DNA from 4 places in the Rhizobium sp. 9140 genome. Region 3 is predicted to be linked to each of the others. Evidence: predicted binding sites of a transcription regulator. Region 3 holds the regulator's gene; each other region holds the start of a gene.

Region 1 (5,408 bases), on a different contig from region 3:
GCCACAGAAGGCGACCTCATCGTCGATGACAAGAAGCTTCATATGATGCGCCGACAAGGGCGGATGAGCACTGTCGAGCTTCAGGCTGACGCGGTCAGAAAACAGCCAGCCGAGCATATAGACCGGCGTCTCTCCCCGGACGAGGGAAGCGAACAGGCCCATATCCCATTTGAGAATGCGGATGTTCAGGGCATCGTTGCGCTCGGCCAGCCAGTTCAGAAAGCGTCCGAGCTTGTCGGGAGATCCATCCGTGCTCTTTCCCGGCACGAGATCGATACGCGTATCGAAATCCCAGCCGATCAGCAGGATCGACTTTTTTGCCTTCATCATCGCCTGCCGGGCATGACGAAAAAAGGCCTCGGCATCAACGATGACCGAAAGCCGGTCCGCCCGGGCAACCCGCCAACAGGTCTGCCGTTCCACCAGAAGTGTCTGCATCGCCTCTTACATTCCCTACACGGTCGGAGCAGCGGAGATAGGGCTCGATCGCCGCCCGGCCATCTCCATTTGCACAAGAACCTTCGCGCCGGCAGACGGAAAACGGAAGCGCTACGAAGAACTTACGAAATGGCCGTTGAAAACGGGCCGCCGGGGTGTAGCTTCCTGACGGGATGAGGTAGATGCAATGTGGAGGAATTCATCATGGTCAAACTGTTGCCCGCGCTCGTCGCGGCAGGCTGCGTGGCAGCTATCATGGTAAGCGTGCCCGCTTTCGCTCTTGAGCCGCCCGCCTCCCCGCCGGCCGACACGCCTCTGAAGGCATTCGTGACGTCGGTCGAAGCGAATAAGTCGATCACCTTCCGGCTCTTCGCTCCGGCCGCCAAATCGGTGGCCGTCGTGCTCGGCCAGCGAGAGCCGATGATGATGGCCCGTGGCGAGGACGGTGTCTGGACGGCGAAGAGCGACGTTCTCGCACCGAACCTCTATGAATATTACTTCAACATCGACGGCTTTCGCAGCATAGATCCCGGCTCCCATCAGCCGAAGCCACAACGACAGGTGAACACGAGCCTCGTTCTCGTTCCCGGCAGCATTCTCGACACACGCGACGTGCCGCATGGCGACCTGCGTCTGGTGACGCTGTCATCCAAGGCGCTGAAATCCCAGCGTCAGATGCATGTCTACACGCCGCCTGGCTATACGGATACCGTGGAGCCTCTGCCCGTCGTCTATCTCTATCACGGGTTCGGCGACACGGTGGACTCCTGGGTCACCCAGGGGCGCGCACCCCAAATTCTCGACAATCTGCTGGCCGAAAACAGGATCAAGCCGATGATCGTCGTCATCCCGGATACGGAGGCCGACATTCCCGAGGCCATCGCCGAGAACTTTCCGGCGGCCCAGCGCCGCAAGGACTTTTATCCGATCAATGCCGACGCTATCGACCGGGAGCTGATCGAGGATCTCATTCCCTACATGGAAAAAACCTACCGCGTGCGCACGGATGCCGACGCCCGCGCCATTGTCGGGCTGTCGCAGGGCGGGTATCAGGCGCTGGTTTCCGGTCTCTCGCACCTCGGCACCTTCGGCTGGATTGCGACCTTCAGCGGCGTCTCCACCACGACGGTGCCCAACACGGCGGTCGATGCGGCGCTGAACGCGCCGGACACGATGAACAAGGCGCTGCGGAACTTCACCGTGACGGTCGGGTCGAAAGATACGGTCACGGGCAAGGATATCGCCGGGCTGAAAAAGACGCTGGACGAGAAGAAGATCGTCCACGAGTACCACGAATACAAGGACCTCCAGCACGAGATGGACGTCTGGCGACCTTCGCTGGTCACTTTCCTGGAGAAGGCTTTCCAGTAGACGCTCGGCAAGTAGACGTTCGGGCCGCCATATCGAGGCCGTGCAAGAACCCGGCTGTGGCGAGACGAGCCTTCGACGTGCTCCTCTCGCCAATCTGCCGGGCATTGGTTAGATATCGGGACGCTTACTGACCGCTCTTACCGGCCAGGCGTGGCACTCCGGCCTCAGGCGCGGCATTATAGACATCCGGCACATACATGTCCGCCGGGACAGGCTTGCGGTAGTAGTCCGCGTTGCGTGCGCGGTCCGGCAGCTGGACGGAGGGCTTGGGAACGTCCTCGTAAGGGATCTGCTGCAGGAGATGCGAGATGCAGTTCAGGCGCGCCTTGCGCTTGTCCACGGCATCGACCACCCACCAGGGCGTTTCCGGGCGGTGCGTGCGCTCTAGCATGTCCTCCTTGGCCTTGGTGTAGGATTCCCAGTGAATGCGGCTTTCCAGATCCATCGGGGACAGCTTCCACTGCTTCAACGGATCCCGGATGCGCATATTGAAGCGGAAGGCCTGCTCTTCATCTGTGATCGAAAACCAGTATTTGATCAGGATGATACCGGAGCGCACGAGCATGTTTTCGAACTGCGGCACGGACTGGAAAAACTCTTCCAGTTCGTCGGGGGTGCAGAACCCCATCACCCGCTCGACACCGGCGCGATTGTACCAGCTGCGGTCGAACAGCACGATTTCGCCGGCCGTGGGCAGGTGCTGGACGTAACGCTGGAAATACCACTGGTGGCGTTCGCGCTCGGACGGCGCGGGCAGCGCGACCACACGGCAGACGCGGGGATTGAGCCGCTGGGTCACGCGCTTGATGGCACCGCCCTTGCCGGCGGAGTCGCGGCCCTCGAACAGCACGACGACCTTAAGCTTCTTGTGCTGGACCCAATCCTGCAGGCGCACGAGTTCGTGCTGGAGACGGAAAAGTTCCTGGAAATAGACCTTGCGGTCGAGAAGCGGTTCGGCTGTCGGGTTCGTGCCCTCCTCGAGGAGGTCGTCCAGACGATCCTCTTCCATCTGCATTTCCAGTTCCTCGTCGAAACTGTCGACAATTTCCGCCTTGATGCGCGCGAGCTGGGCTGGGTCGTTGATATTCATGAAGGCTCCGTGACGGAAGGAAGGCATTGATCAACGCTGGAGCTTAATACATGCCCTGTGTCAGCAGGATGACGATCGCGGAATGTTGCGACGGTAAGATGTTCAGCTATCGCTCATTTTGCGGGCCATTCCGCAAACGCATTGACACGCAATGCGTCTTCCGGCCCTGTTCGGGCGTGCAGCCGTGAGCGCTGCACGACGATTCCGAGAGAAGCACCACGTCGATGGCCGGGTAAGCCCTGACATCGGCCTTGAAAGGACCTTGCGTTGGCGACAGGCTTGATAGCGCTACTGGATGACATCGCGGCCATTGCGAAGCTCGCGGCCGCATCCCTCGACGATGTCGGCGCGCAAACGGCAAAGGCCAGCATCAAGGCTGCAGGCGTCGTCATCGACGATACGGCGGTCACGCCGACCTATGTCGTCGGGCTATCGCCAAGCCGCGAACTGCCGATCATCTGGCGGATCGCCAAGGGGTCGCTCCGCAACAAGCTCGTCTTCCTGCTGCCGGCCTGCCTGCTCATGGGTGCGTTCGTGCCGTGGCTGATCACGCCGCTGCTGATGATCGGCGGCACCTATCTTTGCTTCGAGGGCGCCGAGAAGATCTACTCCGCTTTATCGGGCCATGGCCACGCCGACACCGCCGGCGCTGCGACCCTCGATCCGGCTACACTCGAAGAACAGAAGGTCGCGGGCGCCATCCGCACGGACTTCATCCTCTCGGCCGAGATCATGGCGCTGACGCTTGCAGGCGTGTCCACCTCGAACTTCGCGACACAGGTCGCAGTCCTCGCCGCCGTCGGCATTCTCATCACGGTTGCTGTCTACGGCGTGGTCGCGTTCATCGTCAAAGCCGACGATATCGGCCTCCATCTGGTAGCGACGGGCGGGGACATCAGCAAGACAATCGGGCACGGTCTCGTCAAGGGCGTTCCGGTCTTCCTGCAGATCCTTGCGATCGTGGGAACCGCCGCCATGCTCTGGGTCGGCGGCAGCATCGTCATTCACGGCCTTGCCGAATTCGGGTTGCACCAGCCGGAACATATCGTGGAAGGTGCCGCGGGCTTCGCGGTCATGCTCATACCCGTCCTGCCACACGTCGTTCACTGGCTGGTGGCGACCCTGGTGCAGGCGATCTTCGGCGCCATCCTCGGCGGCATCGTCATCCTGCTCCTCCAGGCCTTCAAGCCGCTCTTCGCCGGAAGCAAGGCTTAGGCGGCAAAAGCAAGCGTCTGCGGCCTGTTTTCTGAAATGTGATGCGTGCCTCATACACAGAATGATCATCACCATGCAAAGCGGTCTTGCGGGATTGCGCATCTGATCGCATAAGCCGTGCATGTCTGATTCACGTATTTTCGTTGGCCTCAAGTCTGCCAAGAAGAAGTCCAAAGCCGCCGAGGCCCCCACGGGGCCGCAGTGTCAATGGCATGGGTGCGAAAAGGTCGGCACGCATCGCGCGCCGGTCGGTCTTGGAGGCGAAGGCCTGTTCCTGATGTTCTGTCTCGACCACATCAAGGAATACAACAAGGGCTACAACTTCTCACCGGATCTGTCCGACCCGATCGTTGCGCGCTACCAGCGCGAAGCGATCAGCGGTGCGCGGCCGAGCTTCGGCAAGCCGATCGTGGAAGCCACCGAATTGCCGATGCCGTTCACTGTGCGCTCGGGCTCGGCAAAGTCGCTGAACGCCCGGAAAAGTGCGGCCGAACGCCTGATGCAAAAGCGGGAGGCACAGGCGCGAAAACTGAAGGTGCTCGAGGCGAAGGCCTTCGAAACCCTGGGGCTCCCGCACGACGCCACGCCGGACCAGATCAACCGGCGCTACAAGGAACGCATCAAGCTGCACCACCCGGATAGTAACGCTGGAAACCGGGCGTCCGAGGCGGAGCTTCAGGCGACGATTGAGGCGCACAAGATCCTCAAGCTCAACGGCTTCTGTGGATAGGCCGTTAGCCCTCTCCAATCCTGCAAGTCTCACGGATCGGTGAATGACGCCTGTTGCGGGGTCGTGCCGGCCGCACGGTAGACCGTCACCACGGCGAAGAGCGCCTGCGTCATGCGCTCGCGAACACCTTCGTCACCGAACGCGCGACGCCGGCACCGCCTACATCTACACACGGCATGGCCCGAACCTCAGGCGTCTTCCGGATACGCAGGCCCTCCGGCTGTCCTTCGAGGATAACAGGGCTACCGGCGTGGAGGTCGTCCATCGCGGGCGGACGCGCATCCTCACGGCACGACGGGAGGTGGTGCTGGCCGGCGGCGCCTTCGGCACGCCGCAACTTCTGATGCTTCCGGGCATCGGCCCGGCGGAGCAACTGCGTCAGCACGGCATCGCCGTCGTGGCGGATCGGAACAAGGTGGGCGCCAATCTCAGGATCATCTCGACCATATCAGCAGCCGGCTCGTGCGCGGCGGTGGCGTCATCGGAACGACCCCCGTCGGCTCGATCCCGCTTCTTCGCGGGGTCCTGCCCTTCCTGCCGGGCAAGCGCGGAAACCTCTCCAGC
Region 2 (5,408 bases), on a different contig from region 3:
ATGACCATCGCTGCGAGGAGCAGGGCGATGGAAACGCGCAAAAGCGCAAAATACAGATCGGCGATCCGTCTCATGAAAGTCCTCCCGTGCGATCGGCACTCCCTGCCGGATCGGCTGCTCCCGTCCGTCGATGCGGGGATCCCTCCAGATCCTAAAACATCGCCGTCATGTCCCGTAGCCCGATACGCCCGGCCCACAGCATTCTATGATCCGGCACCGTCTTACGTCGATGACGATCAAACTTCTGTCTCTTTCCAAAGAAAGCATCTTGGGATAAAAATGTACGAACCGGTTCGTTTAGTCAATGCGAAAATTGTGTTTTCGGGAAGATCGGTGAATGACGTGCCGGTTGGAACATGCAGAATGGACCGCGCCGGCCTTTGTGTCGGTCGTGCCCGTCATGGGCGTGTGGGAGGATGATGGGCAAAATGGCCGACACAGACGGTGTTGACGAACGGGGGGATCTTGACGCCGATGGTCTGCCCGGCAGACGTCGCGTAACGCAGCAGGACCGCACGACGAAAACGCGGGACGACATCCTGCTCGTCGCGCGCGAGGAATTTGCGGCGAACGGCCTTTCGGGCGCCCGCGTCGATGCCATCGCCGAGCGCACACGGACGTCCAAGCGGATGATCTACTATCATTTCGGCTCGAAGGAAGGTCTCTACCTCGCCGTGCTCGAACATGCCTATACCGGCATCCGAAAGGTTGAGGCGGAACTGCGGCTGGCGGACGTCGATCCGGTCGAGGCCATGCGCCGCCTGATCGGCTTCACCTTCGACTATGACGAGGCCAATCCCGATTTCATCCGTCTGGTGACGATTGAGAACATCCATCGCGCCAGCCATATGCGCCAGTCCTCCAGTCTCGGCCGGCTCAACGTGTCGATCATCGATACGATCGCCGCGATCCTCCGGCGGGGACAGGAGACCGGCGCGTTCCGCCGCGAGGTCGATCCGATCGACCTGCATATGCTGATCTCGTCCTTCTGCTTCTTCCGGGTCTCCAACCGCCACACCTTCGGCCATATCTTCGGCCGCGATCTCGGCGAAGCCACGATGCGCAGCCGCCATCGCGTCCTGTTGCAAGATGCGGTGATCGCTCTGCTGCGTGCCCCACAAGCTGTCGCGAATGGGCATGAAAAGGACTGATCGGATCCCTTATTTGCGGCGGCATCACAGGGATTTGGTCGTGCCGGATGCTTTCATCGGGCGTGATACCCGGTGTAGACAACGATCATGATGCTCCGCTCCATGTCCGCCCGGAACTACCGTTCGCTGCGCTCAATCCGCATGGATCTGGGCGGTGTCAACGTGTTCATCGGCGAGAACGGCGTCGGCAAGTCCAATCTCTATCGCGCCTTGCAGCTCGTGCAGGCCGCCGTGAGGGGCTCGCTCGCCTATGAGATCGCGGCGGAAGGAGGCATGGCGTCCGCGCTCTGGTCAGGCCCGAGACGCATCGAGAAGAATTTCCGCATCAGGCTCGATGTCGAAGTGTTGGACGAGGAGCGGGCGGTCACGTTCCGCTATCGCGTGGAGGCCGGGTTGCGACCGCCGAAGGCCGCAGCCGGCTTCGCCTTCGAGCCGCAAATAAAGGAAGAGGTCCTTTCGGTCGAAACGGGCGCGCGGCCGGTCACGATGATGAAACGGGCAGGGCCAGGCGTGATGGTGCGCGGCGAGCGTGGACGGATGGAAGAGTATCCGCAGCCGGCGATGACGTCGGAGACGGCGATCGCCATGCTCGGCGATGCCGGCCATTATCCGGAAGTCGCAACATTTCGCCGTCTGGTCGATGGCTGGCGCTTCTTCCACGGCTTCCGCACCGACCGGGATGCGGCGCTGCGCCAGCCCTGCCTTGCGGTCACGGCACCGCTTCTGGCTGAGGACGGCGGCAATATGGCGGCAGTCTTTGCAACGCTCGTCCACACCCGCGGCGACACCGTCGAACTTGACCGGGCGATCGCGGCAGCCCTCGGCGGCGCGAGGCTGCATGTGCCAGAGCCCGAAGAATTCGCTGCGTTCGGCCTGATCTTTCCCGACTTTCCGCAGCGCGTCTTTCAGCCGCGCGAACTCTCCGACGGGCAGATCCGCTTCCTCGCTCTTGCCGCCGCACTGATGTCCTATCGCCAGCCGCCGCTGATCGCGCTCAACGAGCCTGAGGCGAGCCTGCATCCCGACATGCTCCTGCCGCTCGCCGATCTGATCGCGACGGCCGCAGTCACTAGTCAGATCTGGATCGTCACCCATTCAGAAGCGCTCGCCTCTGCCGTTTTCGAGCGCTGCGGAACCCGGCCGAAGCGTGTCATCCGTAAGGACGGCGCGACGTGGATCGAGGGCATGCGGCTCACCGGCGTCGTCGACGAGGACGACGAGGACGAGGCGTAGCCGGCCGCGCCGCTGCGACACCCACAAAGAGCGGCGAACCGTCGTCTTTCTGCAACCGGCGTGACGACCATCATCCAACCGTCACACAGGGCGGTTAAGCCTGCCCGCAGACAGTCTCCTCTCTACCCGAACGAGGTTCTCATGCGGACTCTTCTTGCTGCGCTTGTCGCGACCACGATCCTTGCCGGCGCGGCCCAGGCCACGACCGTTTACCCGCTCTCCCGCGCGACGATCCTCGCGGGATCGCCGTTCGACTTTAAGATCGAGCTGCCCGGCGTGGTGAAGGCCGAGGACGTGAAGGTCACCGTCAACGGCGAGGACTATGCCGCAGCGCTCGGCTCGGCTGCCGAATTTGTGGCCGAGGAGAAGGGCAAGGAGGACAAGGTTCTCGGTTCCGCCCTGATCCTGCGCGGCGCACGAATCCTGAAGGCCGGGAGCTACAAGGTCGATGTGACCGCAGGCGGCGAGACGAAATCGGTGACGTGGGAGGTCTACGAAACCACCGCGCAGCCGAAGGCGAAGAATGTGATCTTCCTGCTCGGCGACGGCCTCTCGGTCGCGCACCGCACCGGCGCCCGGATCATGTCGAAGGGCATGACGGAAGGAAAGTCGAATGGGCGTCTCGCCATGGACGATCTCGATCACATGGCCTTCGTCGGGACCTCGGCCACGGACGCGATCGCGACCGACAGCGCCAACACCATGTCGGCCTACATGACCGGCCACAAGACGGCCGTCAACGCGCTCGGCGTCTATGCCGACCGAACCCCCGCAAGCCTTGACGACCCGAAGGTCGAGACCATCGCGGAAGCCCTGCGCCGCACCACGAAGAAGGCGATCGGTGTCGTATCCACCGCCGAGATCGAGGATGCCACGCCGGCAGCCGTCGTCGCCCACACCCGCAAGCGCGCCGACAAGGCCGACATCGTCGGCATGTTCTATACCGTTCAGCCGGAGGTCATCCTCGGCGGCGGTTCCGCCTACTTCCTGCCGCAGGCGACGCCGGGTTCCAAGCGCAAGGACGACAAGGATTATATCCAGATGTTCAAGGATGCCGGCTACGCACTGGCGACCGACAGGACCGAGCTCGAAGCCTCTTCCGGCACCAATGCCGCCAAGCTGCTCGGCCTGTTCCACACAGGCAACATGGACTCGATCCTTGACCGCAATTTCCTGAAGAAGGGCACCGTTTCCAAGTTCCCGAACCAGCCGGGCCTCGTCGACATGACCAGTGCGGCGCTGACGCAGCTGTCCAAGAACGCGGACGGCTTCTTCCTGATGGTCGAGGGCGCCACGATCGACAAGATGTCCCACCCGATGGATTGGGACCGGGCGATGTATGAGACGATCGAGTTCGACAAGGCCGTCGGGGTCGCGCGCGATTTTGCCGCCAAGAACCCGGATACGCTGATCGTCGTCACGGGCGACCACACCCACGGCGTTTCGGTCATCGGCACCATCGACGACGAAAAGCCGGGCACGGAGATGCGGCAGAAGGTTGGCATCTACGCCGATGCCGGCTTCCCGAACTACGAGGACAAGGACGGCGACGGCTATCCCGATAAGGTCGATCCGACACGCCGCCTCGCCGTGTTCTCCAGCAACTTCCCGGATTACTACGAGACGTTCCGTCCGAAGCTCGATGGCCCGTTCGAGCCGACCGTGCAGAACGAGAATAAGGAATACGTCGCGAACCCGGCCTACAAGGACGTTCCCGGCGCTGTTCTGCGCGAAGGCAACTTGCCGAAGAGCTCCGAAAGCGCCGTCCATGCCGTCGATGACGTCGTGCTGCAGGCAAGCGGGCCAGGTTCGGAAGGCTTTAAGGGCTATATGGAGGAAAGCGACATCTACCGCGTGCTCGCCGACAGTCTCGCCCTCGGCTCACCGGACAAGATCTCCGCGAAGTAAGGAATAGAAGCCCGCCGGGTTATCGCCCGGCGGCGCTCGAGGAAACGACATGACGAAATCTGAGGCCTTGCGCCGTCGCATGCTCCTCGGCTTGCTCGCATCCCTGCCGGCGGCTGCCTTTCCGCCGCTCGCTTTCGCTGCGGACACCGAGATCGGCTTTGACGATCTCTACGGCAGTGTCGGTGTGCTCGGCCTCACCTTCTCCGATACCGTGAAAGCGCTGAACGGCAAGGGCGTGACGATGAGCGGCTTCATGGCGCCGCCGCTCAAGGCCGAGGCCGCGTTTTTCGTACTGACCGAGATTCCGATGTCGATCTGCCCTTTCTGCTCGTCGGATTCCGATTGGCCCGACAATATCGTCGTCGTCTACCTCGACGAGGCACAGACCTTCGTCCAGCCGGGAACGCGCATTTCCGTGTCGGGAACGCTGGAGGTGGGCACATGGACGGATACCGAGACCGGCTTCGTCAGCCGCCTGCGCCTGCGTAATGCGCGTTACTGGTCGGTTTGAGCAGATGCTGTCGCTCACCCTCAAAGATATCGCCGTCTGCTATGCCGGGCTTGCCGCGCCCGTGCTCTCGGTTCCTGCCTTGCAGTTTGCAGCTGGGGAAAACGTGGCCGTCACCGGCGCCTCTGGCTCGGGCAAGAGCACCTTCGTCAATGTCGTCTCCGGCCTCGAGCATGTCCGCGAGGGTCGGATCGACTGGAGCGGAACCGACCTCGTGCGCTTTACCGAGCATCGGCGCGACCGCTGGCGGGCCGAGCATGTTGGCCTCGTCATGCAGGACTTTCATCTTTTTCCCGGACTGTCGGCGCTCGATAACGTCCTGTTGCCTGCGCGGCTTGCCTCCGCGGCATCGTCCGCCGTCAAGCGTCGGGCGCGCGACCTTCTTGCCGGCACGGGGCTCGAACGGCCCGACCAGTCGGTCGAGACGATGTCGCGCGGCGAAATGCAGCGCGTTGCCATCGCCCGCGCGCTCGTGCGCGCGCCGGGCATCGTCATCGCCGACGAACCTACGGCAAGTCTCGACGAGGAAAGCGGTCAGGTCATTGCCGACCTGTTGATCGGCCTGGCGGGTGCAGCCGGTGCGACACTCATCGTCGTGTCGCACGATC
Region 3 (5,408 bases):
GGCTTCCTCTGCTGTGGTGATCAGCGGCGGAAGCAGGCGAATGACGTTTTCGCCAGCAGGCACCGCCAGCATCTTTTCCGCCCGGATCGCTTTCAGCAGATCTGCCGAGGGAACCACCGCCTTGATGCCGAGCATAAGGCCTTCGCCGCGGATTTCCTCGATCACATCTGGGAAGCGGTCGGCAAGCGACGCCAGGCCCTGGCGGAAGACGAGCGCAACATCGCGCACGTGTTCCAGAAAGCCGTCGCCCAGAACCACGTCAAGCACGGCATTGCCGACGGCCATGGCGAGCGGGTTGCCGCCATATGTGGAGCCATGCGTGCCGGCAACCATGCCGGAGGCGGCCTCTTCCGTCGCAAGGCAGGCGCCAAGCGGAAAGCCGCCGCCGATACCCTTGGCCGCCGCCAGAATATCCGGTGTAATACCGGACCATTCATAGGCGAAGAGCTTGCCGGTACGACCGACGCCGCACTGGACTTCGTCGAAAATCAGCATCAGCCCGTATTCGTCACAGAGGTCGCGCAGCGCCTGCAGGAAAGCCTTGGGCGCCGGGCGTATGCCGCCCTCGCCCTGGATCGGCTCGATCAGGATCGCAGCCGTTTCCTCGGTGATCGCCTCCTTGACGGCATCGAGATCGCCGAAGGGAACCTGCACGAAGCCGGGCGCCTTGGGACCGAAGCCTTCGAGATACTTTGCCTGCCCGCCGGCTGCGATCGTCGCAAGCGTGCGGCCGTGGAACGCGCCTTCGAAGGTGATGACGTGGAAACGCTCCGTCCGGCCCTTGGCGAACTGATAGCGGCGCGCGGTCTTGATGGCGCATTCCAGCGCTTCCGCGCCCGAGTTGGTGAAGAAGACCTTGTCGGCAAACGTGTTGTCGGTCAGGCGCTTGGCAAGCTTTTCCTGGCCGGGAATCTCGTAGAGGTTCGACAGATGCCAGACCTTTTCGGCCTGATCCTTCAGCGCCGCCACCAGATGCGGATGGGCGTGGCCAAGTGAATTGACCGCGACGCCGGCAGCGAAATCGAGATAGCGCGCGCCATCTTCCGCCACCAGCCAGACACCCTCGCCGCGCTCGAAGCGCAGCGGCGCGCGCATGTAGGTCTCGTAAAGTGGGGTTGCCTCGGCCATCGTGCCAATCTCCTCGTCCTGTCCGCGCGGTCTGCGGGAAGGTTCGATCTGTTTTGCAGAGACCGGCAGTGCCGGCCCGGAATGAAAAATACCGCCCTGACGGCGGCGAGCGCACTATCGGTATTTCAGGTGCTGCTGTCAACAAAAGTCCCGGAATTACGGCCTTGTCGCGCGTTTTTCGGGCGCGATGCTTTCTGGAGAAAAGGCCTTGCAAATATATCACGCGGTGACAGCAAGTTGGGGAAAACCCAAAAATCGATTCGGGTCGATTCCCCGGACTCTTGTCAGGGAGTCACCCCGTCTCTAGGTTAGCAAATAATTGCTAGACGCATGCGGCGGACCTAGTCACCAAAAGAGTCAAGGCGTTGCAGCTTCGGAGCCATCCGGGGCGCGGTGAGGGATTCGTCCTTCATGAACGGCCTGGAACGGAGACGACCATGAATTGGACTGACGAGCGGGTTGAGAGACTGAAGAAGCTCTGGGCCGAGGGGTTGAGCGCGAGCCAGATCGCGGCACAGCTCGGCGGTGTCAGCCGTAACGCCGTTATCGGCAAGGTTCATCGCCTGTCGCTTCCCGGTCGTGCGAAAGCCGGTGGTGCCGCCCCGAGCGCAAACCGCCCGAAGCGTCCGGTCGTTGCCGCACGCCCGGCAGCGCCGGAAGCCGTCGTCGCCAACGCCGCCCCGCGCGCAGCACCGCTGCGTCCCATGGCACGCCCGGTCAACACGATGAACGTGAACGCGGATTCCGAAGGCGCCTTCGCACCGGAAACCGCACTGACGGTGACCGGCAGCGGGACGAGCGGCGCAACGGGCAGCAATGTCGTCGTACCGATGTCGCGCAAGCTCGTTCTGACACAGCTTACCGACCGCACCTGCAAGTGGCCGATCGGCGATCCCATGAAGGACGAATTCCACTTCTGCGGCAACGACTCTCCGGATACCTCGCCCTACTGCACATTCCACGCCAAGCTGGCCTACCAGCCCTCGGCAGAACGTCGCCGCGCGCGATAAACGCCTGGTAGACCACAACGAAAAGGCCTTCTTCGTTCTGTGAAGAAGGCCTTTTGCGTTATGGATGATGAAGGATGCTTCGTCTGCACCGGACCTGGGCAATCGACAGCGATGCAGCCCTCGAAGACGTTATGCTTCGGGAGCAAAGCGTCATATCATCAGCTTTCCAGCGAGTAGCCTGCGCCGCGGACCGTGCGGATGACGTCTTGCATGTTGGAGAAATTGAGGGCCTTGCGCAGGCGGCCGACATGGACGTCGACGGTGCGTTCGTCCACATAGATGTCATGACCCCAGACGCCGTCGAGAAGCTGCGAGCGGGAGAAGACGCGACCGGGCGAGGCCATGAAGAATTCGAGCAGGCGAAACTCCGTCGGCCCGAGGCGGACTTCGCGGGTTTTGCGGTGAACGCGGTGGGTTTCGCGGTCCAGCTCGATATCGCCGCATTTCAGAAGCGAGGACAGGACTTCGGGACGCGCACGGCGCAGCATGGCCTTCACGCGCGCGATCAGCTCGGGCGTCGAAAATGGCTTCACGACATAGTCGTCGGCGCCAGTGGCAAGGCCGCGAACCCGCTCGCTCTCTTCGCCCCGCGCCGTCAGCATGATGATCGGCAGGCGCTCCGTTTCGCTGCGCTGGCGCAGGCGACGGCAGAGCTCGATGCCGGAAACGCCGGGCAGCATCCAGTCGAGGATCAGAAGATCGGGCAGCCGCTCCTGCAGCCGCACCTCTGCCTCGTCGCCCCGGTTGATGGTGTCGACATCGAAGCCTTCGGCCTCAAGATTGTAACGCAGGAGGACGCTCAGCGCTTCTTCATCTTCGACAACGGCAATTTTCGGCTGCATTTCTGGACTCCGTAGTCTCCTTGTCACGCGACAAGGCTTTCGCCAGAACCCGAGGGCGGCGATCATCGTTGACAGTTCATGCGCGGCGCAGAGGCCACCGGATGGCTGCATATCCTTCAGCCGAACGTCCGCCGGCATCGAGACCGGAAGCAACGGCGCAGGAGCATTTCGGCTCCCGCGCCGCTCGCTCAGGTGGCGAGTGCGCCGACGGTGTTCGACGAGTCGTCCTTCGGACGTTCGCCCAGCGGCTGCGCACCGGTCGTCATGTAGTAGATCGTCTCGGCGATGTTGGTCGCGTGGTCGCCGATGCGCTCGATGTTCTTGGCGCAGAACAGGAGATGCGTGCAGGGCGTGATGTTGCGCGGGTCTTCCATCATGTAGGTTAGAAGCTCGCGGAACAACGAGGTGTAGATCGCGTCGATCTCGCTATCACGCTCGCGAATGGCCTTTGCCTTCTCGGCCGAGCGGGATGCGTAGACATCCAGCACTTCCTTCAGCTGCATCAGCGTCAACTCGGCCAGATGCTCGATGCCGCGGGACAGCTGCCGCGGCAGGCTGGCGCTGGAGACGGCGATGACGCGCTTGGCCGTATTTTTGCCGAGATCGCCCACGCGCTCCAGATCGGCCGCAATGCGGATCGACCCCATGATTTCGCGCAGGTCGGCCGCCATCGGCTGGCGCTTGGCAATCGTCACGATCGCCTTCTCGCCGATCTGGCGCTCGGCGTCGTCAAGCACGACGTCGTCGGAGATGACCTTCTGGGCAAGACCCAGATCGGCATTGACGAGGGCGCGAACGGATTCGGCCACCATCTGCTCGGCAAGGCCACCCATCTCGGAGATACGGCGGCTCAGATATTTCAGGTCTTCGTCATAGACGGATGCGATATGGGTTGCCATGGATCCTGTCCTTGGAGTTCGGTCACGGGCACAAGGCTGTCGGTCGGGCGACCGATCAGCCGAAGCGGCCCATGATGTAATCCTGGGTGCGCTGGTCATCCGGATTGGTGAACATCTTGTCGGTGTCGTTCTCCTCGACAAGATTGCCGAGGTGGAACATGGCGGTGCGCTGCGAGACGCGGGCTGCCTGCTGCATGGAGTGCGTGACGATCACGATCGTGTAGTTGGCGCGCAGCTCGTGGATCAGTTCCTCGACCTTGGCGGTGGCGATCGGGTCGAGCGCCGAACAGGGCTCGTCCATGAGGATGACTTCGGGGCTGACGGCAACGGCGCGCGCGATGCAGAGACGCTGCTGCTGGCCACCGGAAAGGCCGGTGCCCGACTCGTGCAGGCGGTCCTTGACCTCGTTCCACAGACCGGCCTTCTGCAAGCTCTGCTCGACGATGGCGTCGAGTTCGGCCTTGGTGCGGGCGAGACCGTGGATCTTCGGCCCGTAGGTCACGTTTTCATAGATGGACTTCGGAAACGGGTTCGGCTTCTGGAAAACCATGCCGACGCGGGCGCGCAGTTCGACGACGTCGATCGAGGGATCGTAGATATCACCGCCGTCGAGCGTGATCTTGCCCGTGACCTTGCAGTGGTCGATCGTGTCGTTCATGCGGTTGAGCGTCCGCAGGAAGGTTGACTTGCCGCAGCCCGAGGGGCCGATCAGCGCCGTGACCGTGTTTTCGCGGATGTTGAGGTTCACGTCGAACAGCGCGCGCTTTTCGCCGTAGTAGACCGACACATCCTTGCCAATCATCTTGTGAGGGACAGCATTCATCTTCTGATCGACCGCCTTTTCGAGAGTCGCTTCTGACATCATGTTCATTGTTTTCTACCTCACTACCAGCGTCGTTCAAAGCGGCGCCGCAACAGGATTGCGCCAAGGTTCATGACCACCAGGAAGATCAGGAGCACGATGATCGCGCCGGAGGTCCGTTCGACAAATGCACGTTCGGCTTCGTTGGCCCACATGTAGATCTGGACCGGCAGTGCCGTGGAAGGTTCGAGCGGCGAGCCCGGGAAATCGACCACGAAGGCCACCATGCCGATGAGAAGCAGTGGCGCGGTTTCACCCAGTGCATGCGCAAGGCCAATAATGGTCCCCGTCAGGATACCCGGCATGGCAAGCGGAAGCACGTGGTGGAAGATCGTCTGCATCTTCGAGGCGCCAAGGCCGAGGGCCGCAGCCCGGATCGACGGCGGCACGGCCTTCAGCGCCGCACGCGTGGCGATGATGATCGTGGGCAGCGTCATCAGCGTGAGGACGAGACCGCCGACGAGGGCTGCCGAGCGGGGCATACCGGCAAAGTTGATGAAGATCGACAGGCCGAGCAGACCGTAGACGATGGAGGGAACGGCCGCGAGATTGTTGATGTTGACTTCGATGAGGTCGGTCAGCTTGTTCTTCGGCGCGAACTCTTCGAGGTAGATCGAGGCGGAGACACCAATCGGCAGCGCGAGCGCTAGCACGATCAGCATCATGT
Region 4 (5,408 bases), 250 kb from region 3:
GCGATAGAGTGAGAAGGAGATCCAGAGCGGCAGGACCTGCGGGATGACGCCGAAGATGACCTGCTGCAGCCGGGAAGCCCCGGTGGTGCGGATCGCCTCGACCGGCCGCGGATCGATCGCTTCGACGGCTTCGGAGAAGAGCTTGGCGAGAATGCCCGTCGTGTGAACGAACAGCGCCATGACGCCGGCAAACGGCCCGAGGCCGACGGCAACGACAAACAGAACGGCAAAGACGATCTCATGGATCGCGCGGAACAGGTCCATCAGCCGGCGAACCGGGTGCAGCACCCACCAGGGGGCCATGTTGTGGGCGGAGAGGATACCGAAAGGAATGGACAGGAGAACCGCGAGAAAGGTGCCCCAGAGCGCGATCTGGATCGTGACGATCATTTCGCGGAGATAGGACGCCCATTCCCTGAAATCCGGTTTCAGGAAATCCTTGGCATAGGTCGCCATGTTGCCGGCGTCCGAGAAGAGGTAGGTCCACCGTCCCATTTCGGCCGGCCCCCAGCTGGCGGCAAGCGCACCCACGAAGACGAGCGTGGCGATCCAGCCGCGCATGCCGCTCCGTGCAGGCTTTACGACAGCGGGGCTGGTCATCGGGCGGGCATGTGTTGCGCCTGTGGAGGCGATGACGTCGGTCATGGGCGTCGTCCTTGATGGATCAGGCGGTAAGATCAGGCAATGAAATCAGGAGAGAACCGGAGCGGACGGTGCCGCCCGCTCCGGTTTGAAGCATCAGCCGTTGGAAGCCGTTCCGAGCTCGGCTTCGAACTTCGCCTTCTGCTCGGTCAGCGGCTTGACCTTTTTGGCCTTGGCGTCAGCCGACAGCGAGGCATCGGCTTCGATCTTGGCAATCGACTTCGACAGTTCCATCACGCGGATCGGCAGGAGCTGCTTGTCGGTCGAGGCCTTGAACGGCGCCCATTTCAGGCCGGCAAGAACGTCCTTCTCATGGGCGACATCGCCCGTGGAGTTGGCGGTGCCGTAGGCGAGGAAGAAGTCGCGCAGCTTGGTCTTGGCCTCTTCCGGCAGGTCCTTGCGCCAGACGATCGGGTCGGACGGGATCAGCGGCGAGCGCCAGATCTCGCGGATATTGGCAAAGGCATCCGGCTTGTTCTGCTGGATCAGCGCCATGTTCTCGGTATTGTTGGCCGCCGCATCGACCTGTTTCATGGCGACGGCCATGGCATTGGTCTCGTGGTTGGCGTTGGTCACCGTCTTGAAGCATTCCTTCGGGTCGATGCCGCGGGCGCCGAACACGAATGTCATGGGGACGAGGTAGCCGGAGGTGGAGTTCGGATCGCCAAGGCCGAAGCTCTTGGACTTGTCGCAGGCGAGCAGTTCGTCGATCGTCTGGATCGGGCTGTCCTTGGGAACGATGACGACCGACCAGTAGCCCGGATCGCCGTTCTTGGCGACGCTCTGCACGAACACCTCGCCATCGGCACGGTCGACCGCTTCCATGGCCGACTTGTTACCGTACCAGGCAACCTGCACTTTGTTGAAGCGCATGCCTTCGATGATGCCGGCATAGTCCGACGCGAAGAAGGGCTTCACGTCGAGACCGGTCTTGGTCTTGAGGTCGGCCAGAAGCGGCTCCCAGGCCGTCTTCAGGTTCTGCTGGGACTCGGTCGAGATGATGCCGAAGTTGATGGTCTCGGCGGCAAGCGCCTGCTGGCTGAGGGAAGCGGCGAGCGAAAGCGCCGCAATGCTCTTGAAGATCGCGTTCATGGTGGTCTCCGGTTGGCAGTTATCGTGCGATCAGACGGTGGCGAGCGCCGCCTGACGTGTGTGAAGCTCGACGCCGGATGGCGCCATGGGGTCGGCCGGGCTGCTCGGGGCAGCATCCGGCAGGACGAGTTCTTCCGATGCCGCTCCGTAGAGCTCGGCAAGGAAATCGTTGGAAAGGGCGGTGGACGGGCCGTCATAGACGATGGCGCCGTCGCGCATGGCGATCGTGCGGCGACAATAGCGCCGCGCATATTCGACCTGATGAAGCGATACGAGCACGGTAATCCCGTCCTCGCGGGAGATGGCGGCCAGCACATCCATCACCCGGCGGGCGGCCGACGGATCGAGCGCCGAGATCGGCTCGTCGGCAATCAGGATGCGCGCTTCCTGCACGAGGGTACGGGCAATCGCCGCGCGCTGCTGCTGGCCGCCCGAAAGCGTCGAGGCGCGCTGGGCGGCAACCTGCGGAATGCCGACGCGGGCGAGCGCTGCCTGCGCCTTGTCCTTCTCGTGTCGGTTAAACAGGCCGAGCGTGCCCCGCCAGCGCGGTATGCGGCCGAGATGGCCGATCAGCACGTTGGTCAGCACGGAAAGCCGCCCGACGAGATTGAACTGCTGGAAGATCACGGCAACGCGGCCGCGCGCCGCTTCCCGGTTCATCCGCCCGCCGGCCTGCGACACCGCGCCGAGGATCTCCACACGCCCGCCATCGCCATCGCCGATCTCCAGGCCGGCGATGTGGCGGATGAGCGTGCTCTTCCCGGAACCGGAAGCGCCGATCAGCGCCACCATCTCGCCCTGCTCCAGCATGAGGCTGACGCCGTTGAGCGCTCGCGTTTCGCCATAGCGTTTCGACAGATTGCTCACGGAAAGCGCGATAGGGGTAATTTCGGTCATGGTTTGATCCCGGGCAGCAGCTCGAAAGCCGACGTCATGCCGGCTGCACGTCCGAGGACTGTGAGCGGCAAGCGATGATGGTTGCGTGACATTTGCATGAAACTTTTGCGTCAACCGCTTACATTAGGCGCCGTAGCGTTCGACGAACGCCTCGCCTGTCAGCGTGCGAAAATCCTCGAGCGCCGCGAACAATCTGTCGTGCGGCCAGTTCCACCAGGCGAGCCGCTCCATGGCCTCCGCCGTCGCGCGCGGGAAGCGCTCGCGGATCAGCCGTGCCGGCACGCCGCCGACGACCGTGTAGGGCGCCACATCGTGCGACACCACGGCACCGGCGCCGATCACAGCGCCATTGCCGACCGTCACGCCCGGCAGAACCGTCGCGCCGTGACCGATCCAGACATCGTGCCCGATGGTGACGCGGCGGGCGCGCCGCGCTGCAAAGAAGTCCGCCTCGTCCGCAGCTCCGTCGAAATAGTCGCCGGCCCTGTAGGTGAAATGATGCAGCGTGGCGCGCTCCATCGGGTGGTTCGTGGCGTTCAGCCGCACCATGGAGGCGATGTTGACGAACTTGCCGACGGTCGCGCACCAGAGCGCGCAATCCTCCATGACATAGGAGTAGTCGCCGAGGTCCACCTCGCCGAGGCGCGATCTCTGGGCGATCTCGACATAGCGGCCAAGCCGGCAGTCGGTGACATCGGCCGTCTCGTGGATTGTGGGGCGATGTTCGGAAAGCTTGGCCATCACGCAGCCTTTCGGGCGGAAAATGCGGAAACGTCGATGGTGCGGGTCGCCACGGCTTCGCGCACCGGCTGGTCGTGGAAGATGCCGAGAATGGCCGTGCCGCGTGCGAGCTTCTCGCCGATCATCGCGGTCACCACGTCTCGGTTCTCCGCGTCGAGCGAGGCGGTGGGCTCATCGAGGAGGAGGACGGGATGATCGGTGATGAAGCCGCGGGCGATGTTGACGCGCTGCTTTTCGCCGCCGGAAAAGGTGGCTGGGGGAAGCCCGTGCAGCGTTTCCGGCAGGTTGAGCCGGGAGAGCATGTCACGGGCGCGCGCGGTCGCCTCCACCCGATCGACGCCGCGTGAAACCAGCGGCTCGGCCACGATCTCGACCGCGGAGACGCGCGGTACGGCGCGCAGGAACTGGCTGACATAGCCGATGCCGTTGTGCCGGATGGCCAGAACGAGACGCGGATCGCCGCCGCCGAGATCGCGAACCGCGCCGCTTTCAGGGTCCCGCACCAGAACGGAGCCCTGATCGATGGCGTAGTTGCCATAGACCATGCGCAGGATGGACGATTTGCCGACGCCCGAGGGGCCGCCGAGAACGACGCATTCGCCGGGAAAGAGATCGAAGCGGACATTGGCGACCACCGGCAGCATGACGCCGTCGCGCAGGTGCATGACGAAGGATTTGGCGACATCCCGCACGCTGAGCAGCGCGCCTTCCGGCATGGCAGGATAAATGGCAGGATGAGTCGGCGTGATGGAGGAGATGGACATCGGCGGGCTCCGGTTCGGCATTCGGGCTCAGGATTCAGGAATGGAGGCGACGAGAAGCTGGGTGTAGGCATGGCGCGGATCGTCCAGCACCCGGTCCGTCAGCCCGGCTTCGACGATGTGCCCGCCCTTCATGACGATCATGCGCTGCGACAGAAGTCGCGCCACGGCGAGGTCGTGGGTGACGATGACGACGGCGAGCGACAGGTCGGTGACCAGTCCGCGCAAAAGATCGAGCACGCGGGCCTGCACGGAAACGTCGAGGCCCCCGGTCGGCTCGTCCATGAAGATCAGCCGTGGATGGGTAACGAGATTGCGGGCGATCTGCAGGCGCTGACGCATGCCGCCGGAAAAGGCGATCGGCTGGTCGTCGATCCGCTCGGCGGCGATCTCCACGCGCGACAGCCAGTCGCCAGCCGTGCGCCGGATAGTCCCGTAATGACGCTCGCCGACGGCCATCAGCCGCTCGCCGACATTGGCGCCAGCCGAAACGCGCATCCGCAGCCCGTCGGCCGGGTTCTGGTGCACGAAGCCCCAGTCGGTGCGCATCAGGAAGCGACGCTCCGCTTCCGAGAGATCGGCAAGGTCGGGGAAGCGCTCGTCGCGCATCCGGTAGCGGATCTCGCCGGCCGAGCGCTCCAGCCGGCCGGAGATGCAGTTGAGCAGCGTCGTCTTGCCGGAGCCGGACTCGCCGACGATGGCGACGACCTCGCCCGGCCAGACGTCGAAGGAGACGTCGGTGCAGCCGATGAAGGCGCCGTAGCGCTTTTCGAGCCCGCGGACGGAGAGGATGGGATCGGTCATCGCGTGGTCTCCTGCTCGATTGACGCATGTTCCCCGAGCTGCGGCAGGCCGGCCCCCGTGTGGCCGTCCGCTTGCCGCGTCTCGCAATGGTCGGTGTCGGAGCAGACGAACATCCGCCCGCCCCGGTCGTCGGTCACCACCTCGTCCATGTAGACGCCGGTCGCGTTGCAGAGCGCACAGGGGCGGCTGAAGGTCTGGACGGTGAAGGGGTGATCCTCGAAATCGAGGCTCGTCACCTGGGTGAAAGGCGGCAGCGCATAGATGCGCTTCTCGCGTCCCGCGCCGAAGAGCTGCAAGGCGGGCGAGCGATCGAGCTTCGGATTGTCGAATTTCGGAATGGGCGAGGGGTCCATGACATAGCGACCCTCGACCTTCACCGGATAGGCATAGGTTGTGGCGATATGGCCGTGCTGGGCGATGTCCTCGTAGAGCTTCACATGCACGAGGCCGTATTCCTCCAGCCCGTGCATG

What was found. The regulator PhoB, encoded in region 3, activates phosphate uptake and scavenging genes when phosphate is short. The targets are predictions, from matches to a motif close to TGTCATNNANCTGTCAT.
Region 1: ppk2 (polyphosphate kinase 2) is a predicted target of PhoB. The motif match lies at 2,957-2,973, and genes of this name have one in related genera.
Region 2: GA0004734_RS19575 (alkaline phosphatase) is a predicted target of PhoB. The motif match lies at 2,453-2,469, and genes of this name have one in related genera.
Region 4: phnC (phosphonate ABC transporter ATP-binding protein) is a predicted target of PhoB. The motif match lies at 2,706-2,722, and genes of this name have one in related genera.

What each region holds. Positions count from the first base shown of each region.
Region 1 is NZ_FJUR01000002.1:466,287-471,694, forward strand. Features, by position in the region: gene GA0004734_RS19485 (phospholipase D-like domain-containing protein) at 1-438, opposite strand, end outside; gene GA0004734_RS19490 (esterase) at 643-1,809, shown strand; gene ppk2 (polyphosphate kinase 2) at 1,934-2,899, opposite strand; gene GA0004734_RS19500 (DUF808 domain-containing protein) at 3,167-4,114, shown strand; gene GA0004734_RS19505 (J domain-containing protein) at 4,236-4,844, shown strand; gene GA0004734_RS26485 (hypothetical protein) at 5,223-5,408, opposite strand, start outside.
Region 2 is NZ_FJUR01000002.1:483,744-489,151, reverse strand. Features, by position in the region: gene GA0004734_RS19590 (TRAP transporter small permease) at 1-74, opposite strand, end outside; gene GA0004734_RS19585 (TetR/AcrR family transcriptional regulator) at 429-1,151, shown strand; gene GA0004734_RS19580 (AAA family ATPase) at 1,239-2,384, shown strand; gene GA0004734_RS19575 (alkaline phosphatase) at 2,526-4,292, shown strand; gene GA0004734_RS19570 (hypothetical protein) at 4,342-4,803, shown strand; gene GA0004734_RS19565 (ABC transporter ATP-binding protein) at 4,808-5,408, shown strand, end outside.
Region 3 is NZ_FJUR01000001.1:1,211,285-1,216,692, reverse strand. Features, by position in the region: gene GA0004734_RS05650 (aspartate aminotransferase family protein) at 1-1,128, opposite strand, end outside; gene GA0004734_RS05645 (GcrA family cell cycle regulator) at 1,566-2,138, shown strand; gene phoB (phosphate regulon transcriptional regulator PhoB) at 2,297-2,980, opposite strand; gene phoU (phosphate signaling complex protein PhoU) at 3,169-3,879, opposite strand; gene pstB (phosphate ABC transporter ATP-binding protein PstB) at 3,935-4,750, opposite strand; gene pstA (phosphate ABC transporter permease PstA) at 4,765-5,408, opposite strand, start outside.
Region 4 is NZ_FJUR01000001.1:959,863-965,270, forward strand. Features, by position in the region: gene phnE (phosphonate ABC transporter, permease protein PhnE) at 1-645, opposite strand, end outside; gene phnD (phosphonate ABC transporter substrate-binding protein) at 739-1,734, opposite strand; gene phnC (phosphonate ABC transporter ATP-binding protein) at 1,765-2,631, opposite strand; gene GA0004734_RS04410 (DapH/DapD/GlmU-related protein) at 2,755-3,372, opposite strand; gene phnL (phosphonate C-P lyase system protein PhnL) at 3,372-4,088, opposite strand; gene phnK (phosphonate C-P lyase system protein PhnK) at 4,164-4,937, opposite strand; gene GA0004734_RS04425 (alpha-D-ribose 1-methylphosphonate 5-phosphate C-P-lyase PhnJ) at 4,934-5,408, opposite strand, start outside.